Regions from separate parts of the Rhizobium sp. BG4 genome, predicted to be linked through region 1. Evidence: predicted binding sites of a transcription regulator. Region 1 holds the regulator's gene; each other region holds the start of a gene.
What was found. The regulator LexA, encoded in region 1, represses DNA repair genes until DNA is damaged. The targets are predictions, from matches to a motif close to TGTTCNNNNTGTGTTCNG.
Positions count from the first base shown of each region.

Region 2: F2982_RS08030 (2'-5' RNA ligase family protein) is a predicted target of LexA. The motif match lies at 2,997-3,014, and genes of this name have one in related genera.
Region 3: F2982_RS16460 (putative DNA modification/repair radical SAM protein) is a predicted target of LexA. The motif match lies at 3,006-3,023, and genes of this name have one in related genera.
Region 4: F2982_RS30000 (DUF3072 domain-containing protein) is a predicted target of LexA. The motif match lies at 3,142-3,159, and genes of this name have one in related genera.

Region 1 covers NZ_CP044125.1:57,564-63,093, reverse strand. The annotation lists partial or broken gene F2982_RS00335 (ComEC/Rec2 family competence protein) at 1-1,405, shown strand, start outside; gene lexA (transcriptional repressor LexA) at 1,386-2,099, opposite strand; gene F2982_RS00325 (VOC family protein) at 2,304-3,182, shown strand; gene kdsA (3-deoxy-8-phosphooctulonate synthase) at 3,179-4,024, shown strand; gene eno (phosphopyruvate hydratase) at 4,189-5,463, shown strand.
Region 2 covers NZ_CP044125.1:1,540,079-1,545,608, forward strand. The annotation lists gene F2982_RS08010 (PaaI family thioesterase) at 1-22, shown strand, start outside; gene F2982_RS08015 (5'-methylthioadenosine/S-adenosylhomocysteine nucleosidase) at 19-657, shown strand; gene guaA (glutamine-hydrolyzing GMP synthase) at 752-2,314, shown strand; gene F2982_RS08025 (methylated-DNA--[protein]-cysteine S-methyltransferase) at 2,331-2,894, opposite strand; gene F2982_RS08030 (2'-5' RNA ligase family protein) at 3,131-3,700, shown strand; gene F2982_RS08035 (succinylglutamate desuccinylase/aspartoacylase family protein) at 3,775-4,836, shown strand; gene F2982_RS08040 (ArsC family reductase) at 4,839-5,189, shown strand; gene ybaK (Cys-tRNA(Pro) deacylase) at 5,192-5,530, shown strand, end outside.
Region 3 covers NZ_CP044125.1:3,275,336-3,280,865, reverse strand. The annotation lists gene F2982_RS16470 (VOC family protein) at 1-158, opposite strand, end outside; gene F2982_RS16465 (UdgX family uracil-DNA binding protein) at 293-1,768, opposite strand; gene F2982_RS16460 (putative DNA modification/repair radical SAM protein) at 1,768-3,000, opposite strand; gene greA (transcription elongation factor GreA) at 3,244-3,720, shown strand; gene F2982_RS16450 (glycosyltransferase family 4 protein) at 3,727-4,806, shown strand; gene F2982_RS16445 (glycosyltransferase) at 4,809-5,530, opposite strand, start outside.
Region 4 covers NZ_CP044127.1:489,174-494,703, forward strand. The annotation lists gene xth (exodeoxyribonuclease III) at 1-581, shown strand, start outside; gene F2982_RS29985 (hypothetical protein) at 578-796, shown strand; gene F2982_RS29990 (J domain-containing protein) at 1,745-2,347, shown strand; gene F2982_RS29995 (DUF72 domain-containing protein) at 2,344-3,045, opposite strand; gene F2982_RS30000 (DUF3072 domain-containing protein) at 3,183-3,398, shown strand; gene F2982_RS30005 (DUF3309 family protein) at 3,643-3,822, opposite strand; gene F2982_RS30010 (hypothetical protein) at 4,947-5,237, shown strand.

The DNA of each region.
Region 1 (5,530 bases):
TCCGCACGCTGCTCAGCCTGTTTCCGTCCGTCGCCCAGGCCTATCCGGTCAAGAAGATCGCCGCCGCCGGAGCGCTTGCGGCCGTCACCGCCTATTTCCTGATTTCCGGCTTCGCAGTTTCCGCCGAGCGCGCCTTCATCATGATGGCGATCATGCTGACGGCGGTGTTCTTCGACCGGCCGTCGATCAGTTTGCGCAATGTGGCGCTTTCGGCACTGATCATCATCGCCATCTCGCCCTCGGAAATCATGGGGCCGAGCTTTCAGATGTCCTTTGCCGCGACGCTGGCGCTGGTCGCCGGCTATGCGCTCTGGAAGGAGCGGCCGGCGCGCGACAAGCCATTTGCGAAATTGCGGGCGGTCAGGCTCATGTCATCGGCGGCCGGCTTCTTCGGCGGCATCCTGCTCACCTCCGTCATCGGCGGTTTCTCGACGGCGCTGTTCTCGATCGAGCATTTTCACCGGCTGACGGCCTATGGCCTGCCTGCCAATCTCGCCGCCATGCCCGTCATCTCCTTCGTCATCATGCCGGCCGGGCTGCTTGCGATGCTGTTGATGCCGTTCGGGCTGGATGCCTGGGCCTGGCAGGTGGTCGGCTTCGGTCTCGATCTGGTGATCGCGATCGCCAAGACCGTCTCGTCCTGGGGCGGTGATATCGGCGTCGGCCGGTTGCCTGCCTGGTATTTCCCGGCTGCGGTCGCGGGCTTCCTGCTATTGACCCTGCTGCGCACCCGGCTGAGGCACATCGGCACGGCAATCATGGCCCTGTCGACGCTTGTGGTCGTCATGCTTCCCGAGAAGCCCCCACCGAAGATCGTCATTGCTGAGGACGGCAGCATGGCGGGGATCATCGGTTCCAGCGCAATCGCCACCAATCGCGAGCGCCCGCCGGGTTTCATCTTCGATCAGTGGAAACGGGCTCTGGTGCTGGACAGCCATCGCGAGCCGATCTTCATCACATCGGCATCGGTCCCGCGCCGCCGGGCGAAAGATTAAGGCTGACACCAGCGCAACAGCAGGAAGCGCAGAGCGCAATCACGGCCAATGCCAGGGAAGAGCGGTTTTCCTGCGTAAAGAAAGCCTGGTGCACGGCAAAGCTGGAGAACGGCTCGGTGCTGACGGTCATCGACAATGCCGCTTACCTCGGCCCCGCCTGCGATGCATCCGATATCGTCGTCACACCGGTGCGCCTGCGGCTCGAAAGCTGCCGCTCTGGCGCACTGCTTTTTACCGGCGCTACCTTAAGAAAGACAGGCTCTGTCGAGTTGCGCTTCGATGGAGGCGCTGCAGCGGTCACCGCATCCTTCGAGGATCTCGACCGCCCCTGGACCCGCCACCGCGCCTATGACTGGCGCAGCGGCACTTTCGATGGCGATGAAGGGCCAGTCAGTGATAGCGGCGGATAAGGCCGACAAGCTTGCCCTGAACCTTGACGCGATCAGGCCCGAAGATACGGGTCTCGTAGGCCGGATTGGCAGCTTCGAGTGCGATTGATGCGCCCTTGCGGCGGAACCGCTTCAGCGTCGCTTCTTCATCGTCGACAAGGGCGACGACGATATCGCCGGCATTGGCGGTATTGGTATTGCGGATGATGACGGTGTCGCCGTCGAAGATGCCGGCCTCGATCATCGAGTCGCCCTTGACCTCAAGCGCATAGTGCTCACCGTTTCCGAGCATATCGGCGGGAACGGTGATGTCGTGGGTGTTCTGCTGGATCGCAGAAATCGGCACACCGGCGGCGATGCGGCCCATGACGGGAACCGAGATCGAGCTGCTATTGTCTTCGTTCGCCGGCTTCGGCGGCGCAACGGGCTGCGGCTTGCCGAGGCTGCCTTCGATGACGCTTGGCGAGAAGCCGCGGCGCGGCTGGATGCTGGGGCTGTAGGCCTCGGGCAGCTTGATGACTTCCAGTGCGCGGGCGCGGTTCGGTAGGCGGCGAATGAAGCCGCGCTCTTCGAGCGCTGTGATCAGGCGATGAATGCCCGACTTAGAGGCGAGGTCGAGCGCATCCTTCATTTCGTCGAAGGACGGCGGTACGCCGGACTCCTTCATCCGCTCGTGAATGAAGAGGAGAAGCTCCTGTTGTTTGCGCGTCAGCATCGAAGTCTTTCCCCAGATTCGTGAAACAAAGCCAGAACGGACACTATATGTTCCATATGTGTTCCGCAAGTGCCTAAATATTGGTAAAACTTCCCGTCATTTTTCGTCATTTTTGAAAGTTTCTTTGCCGGATTGGTTATCCGCGCTTGCGCTTTGCCCGGCGCGGCGTGCAAATCTCTGCCGGCTTCACCGGAGGGAACCGCCATGACGCATCCGCTCGATCATCTGGTACTGCCCGTCACCCACATCGATGTCGCCCGCGAGCGACTCGGCCGTCTCGGTTTCACCGTCGCCGCCAATGGCCGTCATCCGTTCGGAACGGAGAATGCCTGCGTCTTCCTCGCCGACAAGACTTATCTGGAGCCGCTCGGCATCGCGAGCCAGGCGGAGTGCGATGCCGCCGCCGCCAAGGGCAACAGCTTTGTCGCCCGCGACCAGGCCTTCCGCTTCCGCTGCGGCGATGATGGCTTCTCGGCAGTCGTCTTCGGCACTGACGATGCCGATGCGGACAGGGCCGCCTATGATGGCGCGCAGCTGAGCGGCGGTGACATGGTGGAGTTCTCGCGCCCGATCGTCATGCCCGATGGAACGCAGGCGACCGGCGCCTTCAAGCTCGCCTTTGCCGCCGATCTGAGGGCGCCCGATGTCTTCTTTTTCGCCTGCCAGCGGATCAACGCCTTTCCGGCCGATCGCAAGGTGCTGGAGACTCATGCCAACGGCGTTCTCGGCATTGTCGAGATTGCCCTCAGCGCGGAGGAACCCGACGCCTTCGCGTCGCTGTTGCAGACGGCAAGTGGCGGCGTTGCGCCCGGTGAGGCCGCCTTCGGCCTTTCCTTCGCCCTCAGTAATGTCCGGATCGCCATCTATTCCGAAGAAGGGATGGAGGCCTATTTCGATGTCGAGCCGCTTGGCACCGATAACGGCCTGCGGGCGCGGGCAATCGTCTTTACAGTCGCTGATCTGGCCGTGACAGCGGCGCATTTGGCTGCTAACGGGATCACCTACGTGAATATGAACAATCGTCTATTGGTGAAGCCGGCGCCGGGACAAGGCGCGATCTTCGCCTTCGAGGAGACCCAATGAGCAACACCAATGCAGAAGTCGCCGTCGGCGAAGGCGCTGGCCGCGTTACCTTTTCCAATGCCGGCAAGCTGTCGATCATCGCTGGACCCTGCCAGATGGAAAGCCGCGAACATGCCTTCATGATCGCCGGTGTTCTGAGCGAACTCTGCAAGAAGCTCGGCATCGGCCTCGTCTACAAGTCTTCCTTCGACAAGGCGAACCGCACCTCGCTCTCGGCGCAGCGCGGCATCGGCCTCGACAAGTCGCTCGAAGTCTTCTCTGACCTGAAGAAGGAATTCGGCTTCCCGGTTCTGACGGACATTCATACCGAGGAGCAGTGTGCGGAGGTCGCAACCGTCGTCGACATCCTGCAAATCCCGGCTTTCCTCTCGCGCCAGACCGACCTTCTAGTTGCTGCGGCCAAGACCGGCCGCGCCGTCAACGTCAAGAAGGGCCAGTTCCTGGCTCCGTGGGATATGAAGAACGTTCTCGCCAAGCTGAACGAGACGGGCAACCCGAACATCCTGCTCTGCGAGCGCGGTGCTTCCTTTGGTTACAACACGCTGGTCTCCGACATGCGCTCGCTGCCGATCATGGCGGCCATGGGCGCGCCTGTGATCTTCGATGCCACGCATTCGGTGCAGCAGCCGGGCGGGCAGGGCGGATCGAGTGGCGGCCAGCGCGAATTCGTCGAGACCTTGGCGCGTGCGGCCGTCGCCGTCGGTGTCGCCGGCGTCTTCGTCGAGACGCATGAGGATCCTGACAATGCGCCGTCGGATGGCCCGAACATGGTCTATCTGAAGGACATGCCGCGGCTTCTCGAAAAGCTTCTGGCGTTCGATGCGATCGCAAAGTCGGCCTGACATTCAAAAGGCTGACATGATCTTGTAATAGGCCACGCAGGTGGCCTGAAACGAAGGCATGTTAGGCGGCTCAAAAACGGCTGTGAAAACGCCATTGCAATCTGCGTGCCTTCGATTAAGACGATTTCAAACGATTTATCCACCCACCGAGCAGGAAGAAACCCATGACTGCAATTACCGATATCATCGCCCGCGAGATCCTCGATAGCCGTGGCAACCCCACCGTCGAAGTCGATGTCTATCTCGAAGATGGCAGCATGGGCCGTGCGGCTGTTCCGTCGGGCGCTTCGACCGGCGCGCATGAAGCCGTTGAAGTTCGCGATGGCGGCAAGCGCTATCTCGGCAAGGGTGTCGAAAAGGCTGTCGAAGCCGCCAACACCGAGATCTTCGATGCCATCGGCGGCATCGATGCCGAAAACCAGATCCAGATCGACAACATCATGATCGAGCTGGATGGCACGCCGAACAAGTCGCGTCTCGGCGCCAACGCCATCCTCGGCGTTTCGCTCGCTGTCGCCAAGGCTGCTGCTCAGGCCGCCGGCCTGCCGCTCTACCGCTACGTCGGTGGCGCTTCGGCTCACCTCCTGCCGGTTCCGATGATGAACATCATCAACGGCGGCGCACATGCCGACAACCCGATCGACTTCCAGGAATTCATGATCCTGCCGGTTGGCGCCGACTCGATCCGCGAAGCCGTCCGCATGGGCTCGGAAGTCTTCCACGTCCTCAAGAAGGAACTGTCGGCTCAGGGCCACAACACCAACGTTGGTGACGAAGGCGGTTTCGCACCGGGCCTGAAGAGCGCCCCTGAAGCCCTCGACTTCATCATGAAGTCGATCGAAAAGGCTGGCTACAAGCCGGGCGAAGACATCTATCTCGGCCTCGACTGCGCAGCGACCGAATTCTTCAAGGACGGCAAGTACGTTCTCGAAGGCGAGGGACGCACGCTGGAATCAGGCGCCATGGCCGAATACCTCGCACAGCTCGCCGCCCAGTACCCGATCATCTCGATCGAAGACGGCATGGCTGAAGACGATTGGGACGGCTGGAAGGCCCTGACCGATCTCGCCGGCAAGAAGGTTCAGCTGGTCGGCGACGATCTGTTCGTCACCAACTCGGCTCGCCTGCGCGATGGTATCAAGATGGGCGTTGCCAACTCGATCCTCGTCAAGGTCAACCAGATCGGCTCGCTGACCGAGACGCTCGACGCCGTCAACACCGCGCACAAGGCAGCCTACACCGCCGTCATGTCGCACCGTTCGGGCGAAACCGAAGATTCCACGATCGCCGATCTCGCAGTTGCCACCAACTGCGGTCAGATCAAGACCGGCTCGCTGTCGCGCTCGGATCGTCTGGCAAAATACAACCAGCTGATCCGCATCGAAGAGGGTCTCGGCCCGCAGGCCCGCTATGCCGGCCGTTCGATCATCCGCGGCTGATAGCCCTTAAAGCTCAATGCCTTGAAACCCGCGCTTCACCGGCGCGGGTTTTTTCTTGCCCACAAGA
Region 2 (5,530 bases), 1.5 Mb from region 1:
AAGAGAGGGAATTACCGGATGAAGTTCGAGCTGAAATCCGTTGCCGGAAAATCGATCCTGTTCGTGATGGCAGCGGAGGCTGAATACGGCCCGTTCCTCAAGTCCCGCTTCGAACCACTGATGACCGGTATCGGCCCGGTCGAGGCCGCGATTGCGATGACGAAGACGCTGGCTAGGCTCGACGCGACCGACGATCTGCCGCAGCTCGTCGTCTCCCTCGGCTCGGCCGGTTCGGCAAAGCTCGAGCAGACCGAAGTCTATCAGGTCTCGTCCGTCTCCTACCGCGATATGGACGCCTCGCCGCTCGGTTTCGAGAAAGGCAAGACGCCTTTCCTCGACCTGCCGGCGACGCTCGACCTGCCGCTACGCATTCCCGGTATTCCCGAGGCTACGCTTTCCACGGGCGGCAACGTGATCTCAGGTCCCGCCTATGCCGAGATCGCCGCCGATATGGTCGACATGGAAACCTTTGCGATCCTGCGCGCCTGCCAGGGATATAATCTGCCGCTGATTGGCCTGCGCGGCATTTCCGACGGCGTCGAGGAGCTGCAGCATATTTCCGGCTGGACCGAGTATCTTCACGTCGTCGACCGCAAGCTTTCCTATGCCGTGGACAGCCTGTTTACGGCGCTGGAAGACGGCGTATTCTGGTTCTGAAAGCCTTGATAGCAGGGACAATCGGGACAATAAAATCCGCCACGCCCCGATTTCCCGCATTGCAAGAACGGGTGCTTTTCATTAAAGGCTCGCCATGACCCAGACAGCACATCCCGACAGCGTTCTCATCGTCGATTTCGGCAGCCAGGTAACCCAGCTGATCGCGCGCCGCGTGCGCGAAGCGGGGGTCTACTGCGAGATCGTTCCCTTCCAATCCGCCGAAGAGGGCTTCAAGCGCCTCCAGCCGAAAGCCGTGATCCTGTCCGGCAGCCCGGCCTCGACGGTCGATGAGGGATCGCCCCGTGCGCCGCAGATCATCTTCGACAGCGGCCTGCCGATCTTCGGTATCTGCTACGGCCAGCAGACGATGTGCATGCAGCTCGGCGGCAAGGTCGAGAGCGGCCATCACCGCGAATTCGGCCGCGCCTTCCTCGAGGTCGACGAAGACAGCAAGCTGTTCGAAGGCCTCTGGTCGAAGGGTTCGCGCCACCAGGTCTGGATGAGCCACGGCGACCGCGTCACGGCGCTGCCTGAAGGCTTCAAGGTCGTGGCGACCTCGCCGAACGCGCCCTACGCCTTCATCGCCGACGAGAAGCGCAAGTATTACGGCGTGCAGTTTCACCCGGAAGTGGTGCACACGCCCGATGGCGCCAAGCTGATCGGCAACTTCATTCACAACATCGCCGGCATCAAGGGCGACTGGTCTATGTCGGCATACCGCCAGAAGGCGGTCGACGAGATCCGCAAGCAAGTCGGCGACAAGCGCGTCCTCTGCGCGCTCTCGGGCGGCGTCGACAGCTCGGTTGCGGCCCTGCTGATCCACGAGGCCATCGGCGACAAGCTCACCTGCGTGCTCGTCGATCACGGCCTGATGCGCAAGGACGAGGCGGCCAATGTCGTCGCCATGTTCCGCGAACACTACAATCTGCACCTGATCCATGTCGATGCCTCCGACAAGTTCATCGGCGAACTCGAAGGCGTTTCCGACCCGGAGACCAAGCGCAAGATCATCGGCCGCCTGTTCATCGAGACCTTCGAGGAAGAGGCCAAGAAGCTCGGCGGCGCCGATTTCCTCGGTCAGGGCACGCTGTACCCTGATGTCATCGAAAGCGTTTCCTTCACCGGCGGCCCCTCGGTGACGATCAAGTCGCACCACAATGTCGGCGGTCTGCCGGAGCGCATGAACATGCAGCTCGTCGAGCCGCTGCGCGAACTCTTCAAGGACGAAGTACGCGTACTCGGCAAGGAGCTCGGCCTGCCCGATAGCTTCATCGGCCGCCACCCCTTCCCGGGTCCGGGTCTCGCGATCCGCTGCCCGGGCGGCATCACCCGCGAAAAGCTGGAGATCCTGCGCGAAGCTGATGCCATCTATCTTGACGAGATCCGCAAGGCCGGCCTCTACGACGCGATCTGGCAGGCATTCGCCGTGCTGCTGCCGGTCCAGACCGTCGGCGTCATGGGCGACGGCCGCACCTACGAATTCGTCTGCGCGCTGCGCGCTGTGACCTCGGTCGATGGCATGACGGCGGATTTCTATCACTACGACATGGAATTCCTCGGCCGTGCCGCCACCCGCATCATCAACGAAGTGCGCGGCATCAACCGCGTGGTCTACGACGTGACGAGCAAGCCGCCCGGCACGATCGAGTGGGAGTGATCCTCACTCCCACGGCCTAGAAGCCAAGCGACTGCTGGGCCGGCTCGGGCGACCCGAGGTGAACGCCCTCCAGCTCCAGCATCCTTGCCTTCGAATTCGAGCCACCAGGGGCCGAGAAGCCGCCGAGCTTGCCGCCAGCGGCGAGGACGCGGTGGCAGGGGATGATCAGTGCGACCGGGTTCTTGGCCATGGCCTGGCCGACGTCGCGGGCCGCTTCCGAGCCGCGGCCGAGTTCCTTAGCGAGCGTGCCATAGGTCGTCGTCCGGCCCCAGCCGACGCGGCGGGCGGCGGCATAGATTTCCCGGAAGAACTCGTCCTGATTGGACAGATCCACCACCACATCCGAGAAGTCCACGGTCTCTCCGGCGAAGTAGCGTTTGACGGACTCGATCGTCGCTGCGACCGCGGCTGGCGGATCGGCGCTCACGCCTGACGACAGGCGTCTTAGCAAGAGCTGCTCGGTCGAGCTTTCAGCCTTCGTCGGCAGCTGGAAGCGGGTGATTCCGGCCGCATTCCAGGCGATGCCGCAATAGCCGCCAGCGGTCTTGAATATGCAGTAGTGATGCGTTGCCTCGCTCATGACGCAACCTCCATGATTGACTGTTCTCAACATCGTATGCGCACGGCGGTGCTTCAACCCGTTTCTTGCCTGATGCACAGGGGCAGCGTTGGAGTGATTATTTGTTCTCTTTTTGTTCTTGTCAACCACGGTCCAGCTTGCTAGCCTTTTGACCTTCACGAGGAGGCGGCGAAGGCCGATTGACGATGGGAGCACAAAACCAGAGCGAATTCGCATTCGGGCCGCAGGCGGATGGAGTGCCGCCAAGCCGTGGCGGTGGACCGGCGCACAAGCCCTGCAATGTCTATTTCGCGCTGCGCCCAGACGAGCGCGCCGCCGAACAGGCAAGGCGGCTGGCAGGCGAGCTGCGGCGCCGCTTCGGTCTGCGCGAGAGAGCGCGGCCGAAGCGGCTTCTCCATGTCTCGCTCTGCCATCTCGGCGAATGGGACGAGATTCCGCCGAGCATGCTTTTTGACGGGCTGGCGGCGGCAGCGGCCGTTCGGATGCGGCCTTTCAGGCTGACCTTTCGCCGTGCGGTCAGCTTCCGTCAGGGCAAACCGGCGCTCGTGCTGCGGGCCGACGAAGGACGGCAGGAGATCCTGGCACTTCATGCGCAGCTGGCGCTGGCGCTGATGAACCGCGGTGTCAGCGTTCGGGTTCAGCCGAAACTTGAGCCACATATGACGCTGCTCTACGACTATCGCAGCGTGCCGGAAACGATCCTGGCGGAGCCGATCGCCTGGATGGCAAAGTCCTTCGTGCTGATCAACAGCCTCACCGGCGAGGGCCGGCATGTGGACATCGAGGAATGGCCGCTGCTGGGCTAGCCTCCATTGGCGCTTGCGCGGTGCCGGTGGAGTTGCTTAAAGCTCCTGCACAGAGAATTTGGGAGTGCTGAACAGTGGATATTCGCGAAATCATCATTCCCGGCGATACGCCGGGTATCGAGTGGCGCCTGCCGGTGCTGCATTTCAAGGGCAACGATCCGCAGGCACCGAAGATCTATCTGCAGGCAGCACTCCATTCCAACGAACTGCCAGGAACGGCCGTGCTGCACTTTCTCTGCGGCAAGCTGCGCAAGGCGGAGAGCGAGGGACGGATCGCAAGCGACATCACCGTCGTGCCGCAGGCCAATCCGATCGGCGCCGCGCAGTCACATTTCGGCGAGATGCAGGGCCGCTTCGACTTGGGCACGCGCACCAATTTCAATCGCGATTTCCCGCTGATTTCGCTGCGCGACCGCGCCGGCCTGATCGAAAGCCTTGACCGCTACCGCGCCGCAGACCGCCTGAAGCGCGAGCTGATCCATATGGCACTCGGCGCCGATCTGGTGCTTGACCTGCATTGCGATGACGAGTCGCTGCAATATGCCTATATCGACGAGGCCTTCTGGCCGGAGGCGAGCGATCTGGCGAGCGCGCTGTCGATGGATGCCGTGCTGCTGTCGGATGGCGAAAGCTCGGCCTTCGAGGAGGCTGTCGGCTTTGCCTGGAAATACGAAGTTCCCGGTGAGAAGCGCAGCCGTCTGCCGGGCAAGCTTTCGACCACGCTCGAGCTGCGCGGCCGCCGCGACGTCTATCCCGGCATGGCAAGCGCCGATGCGGATGGGCTCTATGCCTTCCTCGCCGCGCGTGGCGCGGTGACGGGCGAAACTGAGCCGCTCGCCGCCTTTGCCGGTCCAGCTGCACCGCTCGATAATATCGAGATGATCCGCACGCCGGTGGCCGGCACCGTGCTCTTCCACCGCAATATCGGCGAGACGGTTGCGACCGGCGACCTGCTGGCGACCATCGTGACGAAGCCCGGCATGGCGGATGGCGAAGTCGAAATCCGTGCGCCGCAAGCTGGCCTGATCGTCACACGCATCTCCGACCGCCTGGTGCGCCGCCGCGGCGACCTGATGAAGATTGCCTGCGACGCCCCGAGCACGGCGCTGCGCAAGGCCGGAACGCTGGAAGACTGATCATGGCAACAACGATTTACGGCATCAAGAACTGCGACACGATGAAGAAGGCCCGCACCTGGCTCGACGAGCATGATGCAGCCTACGACTTCCACGACTACAAGGCCTCCGGCATCGACCGGGCGCATCTGGAAGCCTGGATCGACAAGGCCGGTTGGGAAACGGTGCTCAATCGCGCCGGAACGACCTTCCGCAAACTGCCGGATGCCGAGCGCGAAAACCTGACGCGCGAGAAGGCGATTGCCCTGATGCTGGCGCAGCCGTCGATGATCAAGCGCCCGGTGCTGGAGCATGGCGGCAAGCTGCTGATCGGCTTCAAGCCTGAGGCCTATGCCGCGGAATTCGGACAGTAGTCATGTCTAAGACGACGCGCGCCACGCAGGTTCTAGCAAAGTCCGGCGTGCAATTCACCGTGCATACCTATGACTACGATCCGAATGCCGAGCGCGTCGGCCTGCAGGCGGCAGAGGCGCTCGGCGAAGAGCCGCACCGCGTGTTGAAAACGCTGATGGCCGAAGTCGACGGCAAGCCGGTCTGCGTCGTCGTGCCGTCGGACCGCGAAGTCAGCATGAAGAAGCTTGCTGCCGCATTTGGCGGCAAGGCTGCAAACATGATGAAGCCCGCCGATGCCGAGCGCCTGACCGGCTATCACGTCGGCGGCATCAGCCCTTTCGGCCAGAAGAAGCTTGTTCCC
Region 3 (5,530 bases), 800 kb from region 1:
TCGACATGCTGATCGCCGAGCCCGGTGACGCGCCCCGCCCATTCGCCTTCGATCGTCGCGCGCCCTTCGAGATCGAGCCCGAGTTCGCGAAAGAAATCGATCGCCACATCGAGGTCCTCGACGACGATCCCGATATTGTCCATCCGCTTGAGCACCATGCTTCCCGTCTCCTGATATGGTTCATCGAGAGGATATCCCTCACCGGCCAAAGGACGTTTCAGATGCCCCTTAGCCGACAGCGGCAGCAACTTTTTCGCCACCCATCGATCGGGGCTACCATTGAATCAGAAATTCAAGCAGCAGAATCACTTTGCGAAATCCGGCGCATAAGCGACTGAATCTCCACCATATCCTGCTGGAAAAGCGCCAGCTGCTCAGCCCTATCCCGCTCGTCCGGAAGCCGCAGCAGATAGGACGGATGCACGGTGACGAAGAGCAGCCGTCCATTGGGCATCCGCATCGCCTGCCCCCTGATGTCGGTCAGCCGGTGTTTCGTCTCGGTCAGCGCCGCCAGCGCCGTCGCCCCCATCGCCACCATGATCTTCGGCTTTATGAGATCGAGCTCCAGCTTCAGCCACCAGCGGCAATGCTGGACCTCGCCCATATTCGGGCGCTGATGGATGCGCCGCTTGCCGCGCGGCTCGTATTTGAAATGCTTGACGGCATTGGTGACATAGAGGCTCGAACGGTCGATCCCCGCGGCTTCGATCGCCTGATCGAAAACCTTTCCCGCCGGGCCGACAAACGGGCGTCCTGCCAGATCCTCCTGATCGCCCGGCTGCTCGCCGACGAAGACGATATCCGCATTCTCCGGCCCCTCGCCGAAAACCGTCTGCGTCGCCTTCTCATGCAGCGGACAGCGGGTGCAGACGGCCGCCTGCTCCCGCAACGCCTCCAGCGTGCCGGCAGGTGCGGGCTCGGGTAGAGGCTGGCTTCTCGCCGCCTGCTGCAACCGGTCGTGGAAAGGCTGCGGCGTCGTCGCCTGGCGCTTCGCCATCTCGATCACCCGGCTTTCGGCATTGGCGACCAGCCCCGGAATGAGCTCGGCTTCCGGCAGGTTCTTCCAGTATTTCTTCGGCATCTCGGCCTGCATCGCCTTCACCTTCAGCCGCGCCGGGTTGAAGATATTGGCGTAATAGGTCCGCCAGAGCATATCGGCATCATCGGTCAGATCCGGCTTTTCGCAGGGCTCATGGCTGGTCGTCAGCTTCACCCCGTCCCAGCCGGCAGATCCCTTCGGCGTCAGGATGATCCAGTCCATGTCGTTGAACCGCCGCTGGAAGAACGGCGCCTTGCGCACGACGATATGGTGATCCGGCTCGAACCAGGCGAGGAACTTGCGCCGCCCGTTCATCGAGATGCCGCTGCCGACCTCCTTGAAGCGCACGAAGGCGGTCATTTTGTGTGCGTCGCGGCGCACGCTTTTTTCCATCAGCCGCGCCCGCGAAACATCCTCGTCCGAGACGATATCGAGCAGCTTCCTGTCCGATTGCAGCCGCCACAAGAGCGTATAGAGCAGCGTGAAACGAACGGGATCGGTGTGGCAGATGACGGCAGAGGCAAGATCGATGAACGCCTGCGGCACGGTCAACTGTGATTTGCCCGATGGCTGCGGCGGCAGAACATCCTCTTCCCAGAACAGCTGCTTGTCGCCGCCCTTCTCCCGCCATTCGATATCCTCGGGTGCAATGCCGGCGGCGGCGAGCGAGCGGGCGGCATCGCGCCACTCGGTAAAATCGCCCCTGCCCTGCAGCGCCACCTTCAGCATCAGAGCAACTGCAGCTGTTCGGGTTTCGGCTCGAACATGGCGCGCAGATCCGGCCGGTCGATCAGCCGCTTCGGCGTCCAGCCCTCAGCCGTGACGAAGGCCTGCACCTTCTTGATCGACACGCCGAGCCGCGACAGGTCCTCGATGCGCAGCTTGCGGAACCGGCGACCGGACAGGATGCCCTTCACCGCCTTGGTTCCGAGGCCGGGCACGCGCAGCAGCAGCTCCTTGGCAGCATTGTTGATATCGACGGGAAACTGGTCGCGATGGCCGAGTGCCCAGGCAAGCTTCGGATCGAGATCGAGATCCAGCATGCCGCCCTCCTGCGTCGCGGTGATCTCGTCGATACCGAAGCCATAGAAACGATAGAGCCAGTCTGCCTGATAAAGCCGGTGCTCGCGCATCAGCGGCGGTTTGATCAGCGGCAGGTTCTTCGACGAATCCGGGATCGGGCTGAAGGCGGAATAATAGACACGCCGCAGCCCGTAGCTGCCGTAGAGCCGCGCGCTGGTACCGAGGATCGTCGCATCATTGGCGCCATCGGCCCCGACGATCATCTGCGTGCTCTGCCCCGCCGGCACGAAGCGCTTGCGCCGCTTGGTCTGCAGCGTCGGCTCGCCGGCCTCCTCGATCTTCAGCCGGAGATCGCCCATCGAGCGGCGAATGCTCGACGGCTTCTTCTCCGGCGCCAGCTGGGTAATGCCGCTGTCGGTCGGCAGCTCGATGTTCAGCGACAACCGGTCGGCATAAAGCCCCGCCTCCTCGATCAGATGCGCAGACGCCTCCGGGATCGATTTCAGATGGATGTAGCCGCGGAAATTATGGGTGACGCGCAGCTCGCGCACCACCCGCACCATCTCCTCCATCGTATGGTCGGAAGAGCGGATGATGCCGGAGGATAAAAACAGCCCCTCGATGTAATTGCGCCGGTAGAATTCCAGCGTCAGCCAGACCACCTCCTCTGGCGTGAAGCGGGCGCGCTCGACATTGCTCGACGAGCGGTTGATGCAGAAAGCACAATCATAGATGCAGAAATTGGTGAGCAGGATCTTCAGCAGAGAGATGCATCGTCCATCCGGCGCATAGGCATGGCAGATGCCGGATCCCTCGGTCGAGCCCAACCCGCCGCTGGCGCCCGAATCGCGCTTCGTCGTACCGCTGGAAGCGCAGGAAGCATCGTATTTCGCGGCATCCGAAAGGATGGCCAATCGTTCATTCAGCGACTTCTTCATAGGTTTGTTCACTATATGTTCTTTTGCTAAAAGTCAATGAAAGCCAGCGGATTTCTGCGCTAGATATCGCAACCATGAGCCGGGTCAGGAGCGCTGATACGAATTTTATGGAAATCGCCGGTAGCGATCTGCTATAAGCGAAGCAACTAGGATTGTTGGCACGGTTCCGAAGTTCTCTTCGGGACCTGTTTTCTTTTGTGTCACTGCCTACCTGTAGCGACACGAAGAATAAAGGACGGGAAAATGGTAGATAAGGTTCCGATGACGCAGGGTGGTTTCGTCAAGCTGCAGGAAGAACTGCGCTGGCGCCAGCAGGAAGAGCGTCCCCGCATCATCGAGGCGATCGCCGAAGCGCGCGCCCATGGCGACCTGTCGGAAAATGCAGAATACCATGCTGCCAAGGAAGCCCAGAGCCTCAACGAAGGCCGCATTGCCGAGCTCGAAGACCTGACGGCGCGCGCTGAAGTCATCGACCTCTCGAAGATGTCCGGCGACAAGATCAAGTTCGGCGCCAAGGTGAAGCTCGTCGACGAGGACACCGAGGAAGAAAAGACCTATCAGATCGTTGGCGACCAGGAAGCCGACGTGAAGGCCGGCCGCATCTCCATCTCTTCCCCGATCGCCCGCGCGCTGATCGGCAAGGAAGTCGGCGAATCCATCGAAGTCAACGCGCCCGGTGGTTCCAAGGCCTACGAAATCCTCCAGATTTCCTGGGGCTGATCATCCGTGGCGCCAGACAGCCGCCCCGCCCGCATCGATATCCGTGACGTCGAGATCATCGCGCCGAATTTCAAGCGGCGCCTCTCCGGCGTGACGTCGACGATCATCCAGCTGATTCCGGTTCAGCGGGCGCTCGGTCAGAAGATCGCAGCGCTCGGCCCCGGCCTGCCGGCAACTCTTCCGCATATCCGCTTCCGCGATCTCATCCATCTCTGGACGCCGCCGGTGGGCAAGAAGCACCGCGTCTGGCATGCGCGGCGCAATGTCGAGATGCTGCCGGCGATCCTCATGCGCGACATCCTGCGCATGAAGCTGAAAATCGTCTTCACCTCGGCCTCGCAGCGCAAGCATACCGGCTGGACCAAGTGGCTGATCTCGAAGATGGACGCCGTCATCGCCACCAGCAGCAAGACAGCCGCCTATCTGGATGTACCGAGCACCGTCATCCTGCACGGCATCGACACCGTCCGCTTCTCGCCGCCTGCAGATAAGGCGGCAGCAAAGGCGGCGGTCGGTCTCGATCCCACGAAGAACATCGCGGGCTGCTTCGGCCGCGTCCGCCATCAGAAGGGTACCGATCTCTTCGTCGACACGATGATCCGCCTCCTCCCGGACCGTCCGGACTGGATCGCCATCATCGCCGGCCGCGCCACCGCCAAGCACATCGATTTCGAAAACGGCCTGAAAGCCCGCGTCACCGCCGCCGGCCTGGCAGACCGCATCCTCTTCGTCGGCGAGCACACCAACATCAACGACTGGTACCGCGCCCTCGACCTCTTCATCGCCCCCCAGCGCTGGGAAGGCTTCGGCCTGACGCCGCTGGAAGCGATGTCAACGGGCGTACCCGTCATCGCGACGGATGTCGGGGCGTTTCCGGAATTGCTGGTGGATGACGGCAATGGCCCGCAGGGCATGATCGCCCGCGACAGTCTGGATGCGATGGCAGAAATGGCCGCCCGCTACATGGACGACACGCCCGGCCGCGACACGCTCGCCGACGCCGGACTGGCACATATCCTGGAAGACTTCCAGATCGACATGGAAGCAAAGCGGATCGCCGCGGTTTACCGCTCGACCCGCTACTGATTTTACGGCTTGCGCTTGAAGAGCTCGATATAGGCGTTGCAGACGGCTTCTTCGGAGAATTGCTGCATCAGCGTCTGATTACCGCCGACCGCCACCTTCTCCCTCAGAACGCTATCGTTGATCAACCGCTCGATGGCGCGCGAAAATCCGTCCGTATCGCCGATATCGACCAGCAAGCCGTTCTCACCGTCGCGCATGAACCAGAGCGGCCCTTCCGAACGGCTGGAAACCACCGGCTTGTGCTGCGCCCATGCCTCGAGGATGACATTGCCGAGCGGCTCATGGCTGGAGGGCATGACGAAAATATCGGAAGCCGCGACGAAGGGCCTCGTATCCTTCTGCCAGCCGAGAAAACGGACGCGATCGGTCACGCCGAGATCGGCGGCAACCTTGCGAACATTCTCCATCTCCTCGCCGTCCCCGGCAAGCCAGAGATAGACGCCCGGCAGCTTGGCGACAGCGGCCGTCAGCAAGGCGAACTGCTTGCGCGGAACGAAGCGCCCCATCGACATGACGACGGGAACGCCTTCAGGCGTATCGAGCGAAGCGCGATCGACGGGAGCAACCCGGTCCGTCGTCGTGAAATTGGAGATGACCTCGACACCGCGCGTCCAGCCGATATTGCGCACATGTTCGCCGATCCCGGGCGTATTGCACACCAATACGTCGGTATTTTTGAAATAGCTGAGATTGGTCGGGTAATCGCCAAGACGCGAAATCTTGA
Region 4 (5,530 bases), on a different replicon from region 1:
CGCATCTTACGAGGAGAGGGCTTCCAGGGGAGCCGGCTGACGAACACAGCCGGTATATCGAGGCCATCGTCGACGGAATGGTGATCGGGGGTCTCTATCTTCCCAACGGCAACCCCTATCCAGGACCGAAATTCGACTACAAGCTACGTTGGTTCAAGCGTTTGCAGGACTATGCCAGGGAACTGCCGGAGCTGGATGTTCCAGTCGTGCTTGCCGGCGATTATAACGTCATGCCAACGGAGTTGGATGTCTATAAGCCGGAGCGCTGGACGAATGACGCGTTGTTCAGGATCGAAGTGCGGCAGGCCTATGAGGATCTTGTTGATCAGGGCTGGACAGATGCCCTGCGCCATCTCTACCCGGGCGAGCGCATCTATACATTCTGGGACTACTTCCGAAACGCTTTTGCCCGTGATGCGGGTCTTCGGATCGACCACGTCCTCCTGAGCCCTGGGGCGGCGGACCGTCTGTCGGCGGCGCAAGTCGATAGAGACGTGCGCGGTTGGGACCACACAAGCGATCACGCGCCCGTATGGATCGAGCTCAGCGACAAGATCGTAAAGAAGAGGAGGAAATCATGACCGAGACATGGAGAGCGCGGTTGCGCGACCGGCTGGAAGATTTTGTCGACACCTTCGTGGTTGCCGGAGCGAGGCATGAGGATGTCTTGCGGGCGATCGTCGAAGAGGTCGATGAGCTGCGGATGGCGCTTGATCGTGACCCCGACCCTGCGGAAGATGGCAGTGCGGTGGTCGAGGAACCTGCAAACGACTGGCCGTCCGCTGACAAGAATTGAACCGTGGCGGCCAGCTGTCGACCGCGCAAAGCCTCGGCTGCGGTGCAGCAGTGGGTCCAACGGTCGCATCGACGTGTTACCATATCGCCAATCCTGACGGCACTTGTTCGACAGGAGAGCTGGGCCTTCATCACCGTCGCGCCTCCTGGCGCGCGCATTTGATATGTCGTTGCGTCTGCGTCTCCTCAGCCGATGGTCTGCGCGCTTGATAGGCATGGTTAGGCGATGGGATGTTTCAAGCATTCGGCAGGCGCGGCAAGCAGCCGATTGAACCTGACGAAATCTCCATGGTTCATGGCCTCATCAAAGATTACTGCGGCAAAAGAGCATTGGAGACCGAGTGCCGGGAGGCTCTGGAAGCAGGGAATGGGACACCGGTCAGCACAGACTGCGCCCGCTGCTCAGCGAGAACGACAAGAATTGCTCCGAGCGTTGCTGAGGATGGCCTACAGTTCAAAGGGCGAGATCTCTTCGGAGGGCCGGTCCGCTACAACCTACCGGTTGGTGAACTACGTCTTTCGGATGAATTGCCCTACAGCTTAGAGCTGTTACTTTATGTCAGCTGGGGTAGTAGAGTAAGATGATCGAGACCCCTGCATGTCAAAGGCTCGTCGTACCGGAATGCGACGAGCCTTTTCTTTTATCCATTCTCCGGCCGAGCCCGCCGTCTTTCAGTGTCCATAGCACAATGATCCACGACGAGAGGACGCCAGGGATGTGAAGAGAGCTCGAACCTGGTCCTTCACCCGAACAGACCGGTGCAATCTCGTTTGCGTTCAAGAACGTCACCGCCGGCCGCGAGAGCGGAGGTCAAAGGGGGAGACGAGGTCGTAACTGCCGGCCGAACCGCCGTCACACTATGCCTTGAGGGCTCGCGAGGTTGCCGTCAGGATACGATGATCGATCGCACGCTTGCCCTGCACAAAGTGTTCGCCATATAGCAGTCCAATGAGCGATAATAAGATCTTCGTTGGCATCCGGCCAACACGCAGTGGACGGCGCAGCGCAACTCAGGAGCAGACTGGCCCTAAGTGTCAGTGGGAAGGGTGCGAAAGCGCCGGCACTCACCGCGCACCGGTTGGGGGCGCCGCCGATGGGCTCTACCTGATGTTTTGCGCTGGACACTCGAGACAGTACAGCAAGGGCTACGACTACTCGCCAGGCAAATCAGACCCCGTCGTCGCGAGATATCAGCTCGACGCCGCCGCTGGCAGAATTCCGGCGCGTGGCGTCAGAACAAATCACCAGGCTTTGGAGACGCCACTGCCCTCGTCGATACCCTCGGGTTCGGCAAAGTCACTGAAAGCGCGCGGAAAAGCCGTCCAGCCGACCGGCACTATTTCGTTGCGAAAGCTGAGGCCACTTGAAGCCCAGGCCTTTGACACGCTCGCGCTCCCGCGTGATGCCACCGCAGACGACATAAGACGTCGATATAAAGAGCGGCTTAAACTCGACCATCCGGACGCCAATAGCGGGGATCGGCAGTCGGAGGATCGCCTTAGGGCCACGATCAATGCCTATAGAATCCTCAAAGGCAGCGGCTTCTGTTAGGATGGCTCGCGGAGCTGGCGCATCGTCATTGCGTTTTCGATTGCAGCGCCCGAAGCTGTATTGTCGAAAACGCACCAGCTGTCCGACGCCAGCAGATCGCAGAATGAACGGATTTCCTCCTTGCTGTAGCTTGAACAGTAAATTTTTGGCGTGCCATGCAGACGAATGTATCTTGGTCGCCTGTCAAAATCGTTTGCTGGCCAGACCGGCGCAGGATCTGCAAGAACACGGTCCATCGCATATGTCTTTAATAGATCCAATGCCTCGCTGCACGAAAAGCTCGCGTGTCGTGCCTCAACAACAACCGGTCCATCATCGGCGTCGCGCATTATCCTGAAGGCCGGTGCGAGCACCTCAGCATTAAAGGCAAGCGACGGCGGCAGCTGGCAAAGAAGAGGTCCGCGCTTTTTGTCCAATGGTGCGATATCGCCAAGGAACGTCTGGAACGGCGCAGCGATGTCTCTCATCGCTCGCTCGTGAGTGACCTCCTTCGGAAGCTTTACCGAGAACAGGAATGCATCCGGTACTGCGTCGACCCATCGCGCGAAGGTGGACGGCCGGTGTCGGCGGTAGAAGGTCGAATTGATCTCTACGCCGTCGAAGATGGAAGCATATCGTGTCAGGGCGCTTCCTTCTTCAGCGAACCGATCGGCGTTTTTCTTTGGAATGGACCAGCCTGCCGTAGCGATGGTCGGCAAATCGATGTCCTCGCAGCTGACAATCATCAAGGCGAAACGGAGCAGACCTGGGCCTGGTTCCACGCCAACCAACATAGATTGGAACCACCGCGCTTCCGGAACGTTTGGGGAACGACTTCAGTTTTCAGGAGATCGGCATGCGTGAAAATTCAAAACCGGACAGTTCGTCGAACACACAGAAGGACCCGGACGACTGGGTGAGTGGCGACGAGCCAATGACCGGGGCGCAAAGCTCCTACCTCAAGACCTTGTCGGAGCAGGCCCACCGCTCTGACGCCTTCTCGGAAGACCTGACAAAAGCAAAGGCCTCCAAGCGGATCGAGGACCTACGCCGCTCACTCGACCTGGAATGACGAAGGGGCGCGCCGGCGCACAAGGTGCTTTCGACGCGGCTGACTTGCGTCGGGTGCAAACGGCATTGGCAACGATCGACTATCGTGCTCTGGAGGTCTCGCCGCCGTAGCCGTCATGACATCGAAGTTCAACGCGATCGCCATCGGCCGGGTCTCATTAGGGCCATGCGCGCCGCCTCTGCTCGATCGAATTGTCCAAGGCATGGGGCGGGTGGCGACCTCTGCCGCCACCCAACCTGGCAGATCACACTGGCGGGGCAGCGCCTCCATGCAGCGCACCAAGCAGCCAAAGTACCAACAGGATGACAACGACAAGGCCAAGCACGCCCCCCAAGCCGCGCCCGCCATATCTGCCATGGGCGTAGTAGCCGCCGCCGCCGCCGAGGAGGAGTATAAGAACAATGATGATTATGAGTGTTGTCATATGAGCATCCTTCGTCATTGATAGTTTTGCCATTACGGCACTGCAATCAGTTAGTTAGGGCCCAGAGTCCTTATGTCTAGGTTGCCTCCAACTTGATGCGCGAGCGAATCGGGCTCGCCTTACAAAGCCGTTCTGATAGGAGTGGCAGCTGACCCTCAAGCCTCTTGATCGCGGTGGCACCGACGTTATTTTGTCTTCACAATGGATCATTTACGCTACCAAATCTCGAAGAACCCGTTTGATCGGAATTATTCCGTCATCGACATATTTACGGGATGGCCGGCAGAGTTTCATGGCGTCACGCTCGACTGCTTGGACGGACCAGAAGCCGACCGGATGGTCGACGTCCTCAACTTGCAGGACTTTGACCGCCGGGGGCAGTTGCGGCCATTGCGGTAGTGCCTAGCCCACCTGCCGCTTTCAGACTGCGTCGCAACACCCCGGCAGCGAGTGACGGCATACCGGGGCGCTGCTTGACGGGCTAGACCGACAGAATGCTCACCACCTTCATTCGTGTCATTCTTCGCTTACGGCGCTTGCAGGAACATTCGCGCCGATCGGTCGGATTGCCTCTTCGCATCCCACGCGTCCTCTACCGAGACCACACATCGGAAACGATCCGTCATGTCACGACGTCCGCCTTCCATCCCGTCGCAGGTCGACGTTGATGTGGGCGCGCGTTTGCAAAGCCGGAGAAGAATGCTGAAAATATCTCAGCCGCTCTGCCTGAGAAGCTGGCCATTGTGTTTCAGGACGTGCAACAATACGAACTAGGTCGGACCGGATTGGGTTGGCCGATTGCAGCAGTTGCGGGCATACCCGGGACCACTCCGGTAGTGCCTTTCGGTGAAGAAATATCCACACTGACGATCACGACGCTGCACTTCTTGCAGTCAAAGACCCGCCGCCTCCCCAAGAGGCAGGCCCGCTGAATAAGCATTCGTCATGATCACAAAGCCTGTTCGAATTGATCAAGACCCTCGCCGGCGAGGCTTGAGCAGCAGAACCGACATTGTGGGGTGCCTCCTTAAGTACGGCGGGCTTTTCGTAATTGCAATTTTCGTTTAAACGTCTGACCGAATTTAAGTGTCTTACCAGCTTGGAGCGCGGATCGTCCCTGTAACATGGTGGAAGAAAGCACAGAATCTCCGTTGAGCGAAACCTGTCTCCAGATACTGCGCGAGCTGGAGGAGGATCTGCCGATCTCATCAGAGGATGAATGGTTCGAAATTCGCGCCCTGCTTCACGACTTGTACAGCCATGGCGTCCGAGGCCATGCGCGTCTCAAGCGTCTGCTGTTTTCGTCCGTCATCAACCGCCGCCTTGCCCCGCAGCCCCGAAATCCGGTTCGAGCATCTTATCACTCCTGGGGCAACGGCAAGCTCAATCGCCTGATCGAGCGCAACAGTCGGTGAATTGCCCATCGTCAGGATTGGCGCCTCGGCTCAAGCAATCATCGACCGCGATACGCCTCCGCCGGGAGTTGCAACTGCATCGGCCGATCGTCAACAAAATTGTGGTACACACCATGCGGGACGGTGTCGTGAGCTTCGTGCGCACGGTTTGCCGGTGTCCGTCGCGAAAGGACGCGCCTGTTGGGCGAGCGGCGCCCGCCTCGATGGACGAGCTCCGCGCAATTGTCGAGGCTTCTTTGCGGTGTTCTATATCCCCGCAAGAGCTCGCGCCGAGGCCTCAGCGACGTCAACCC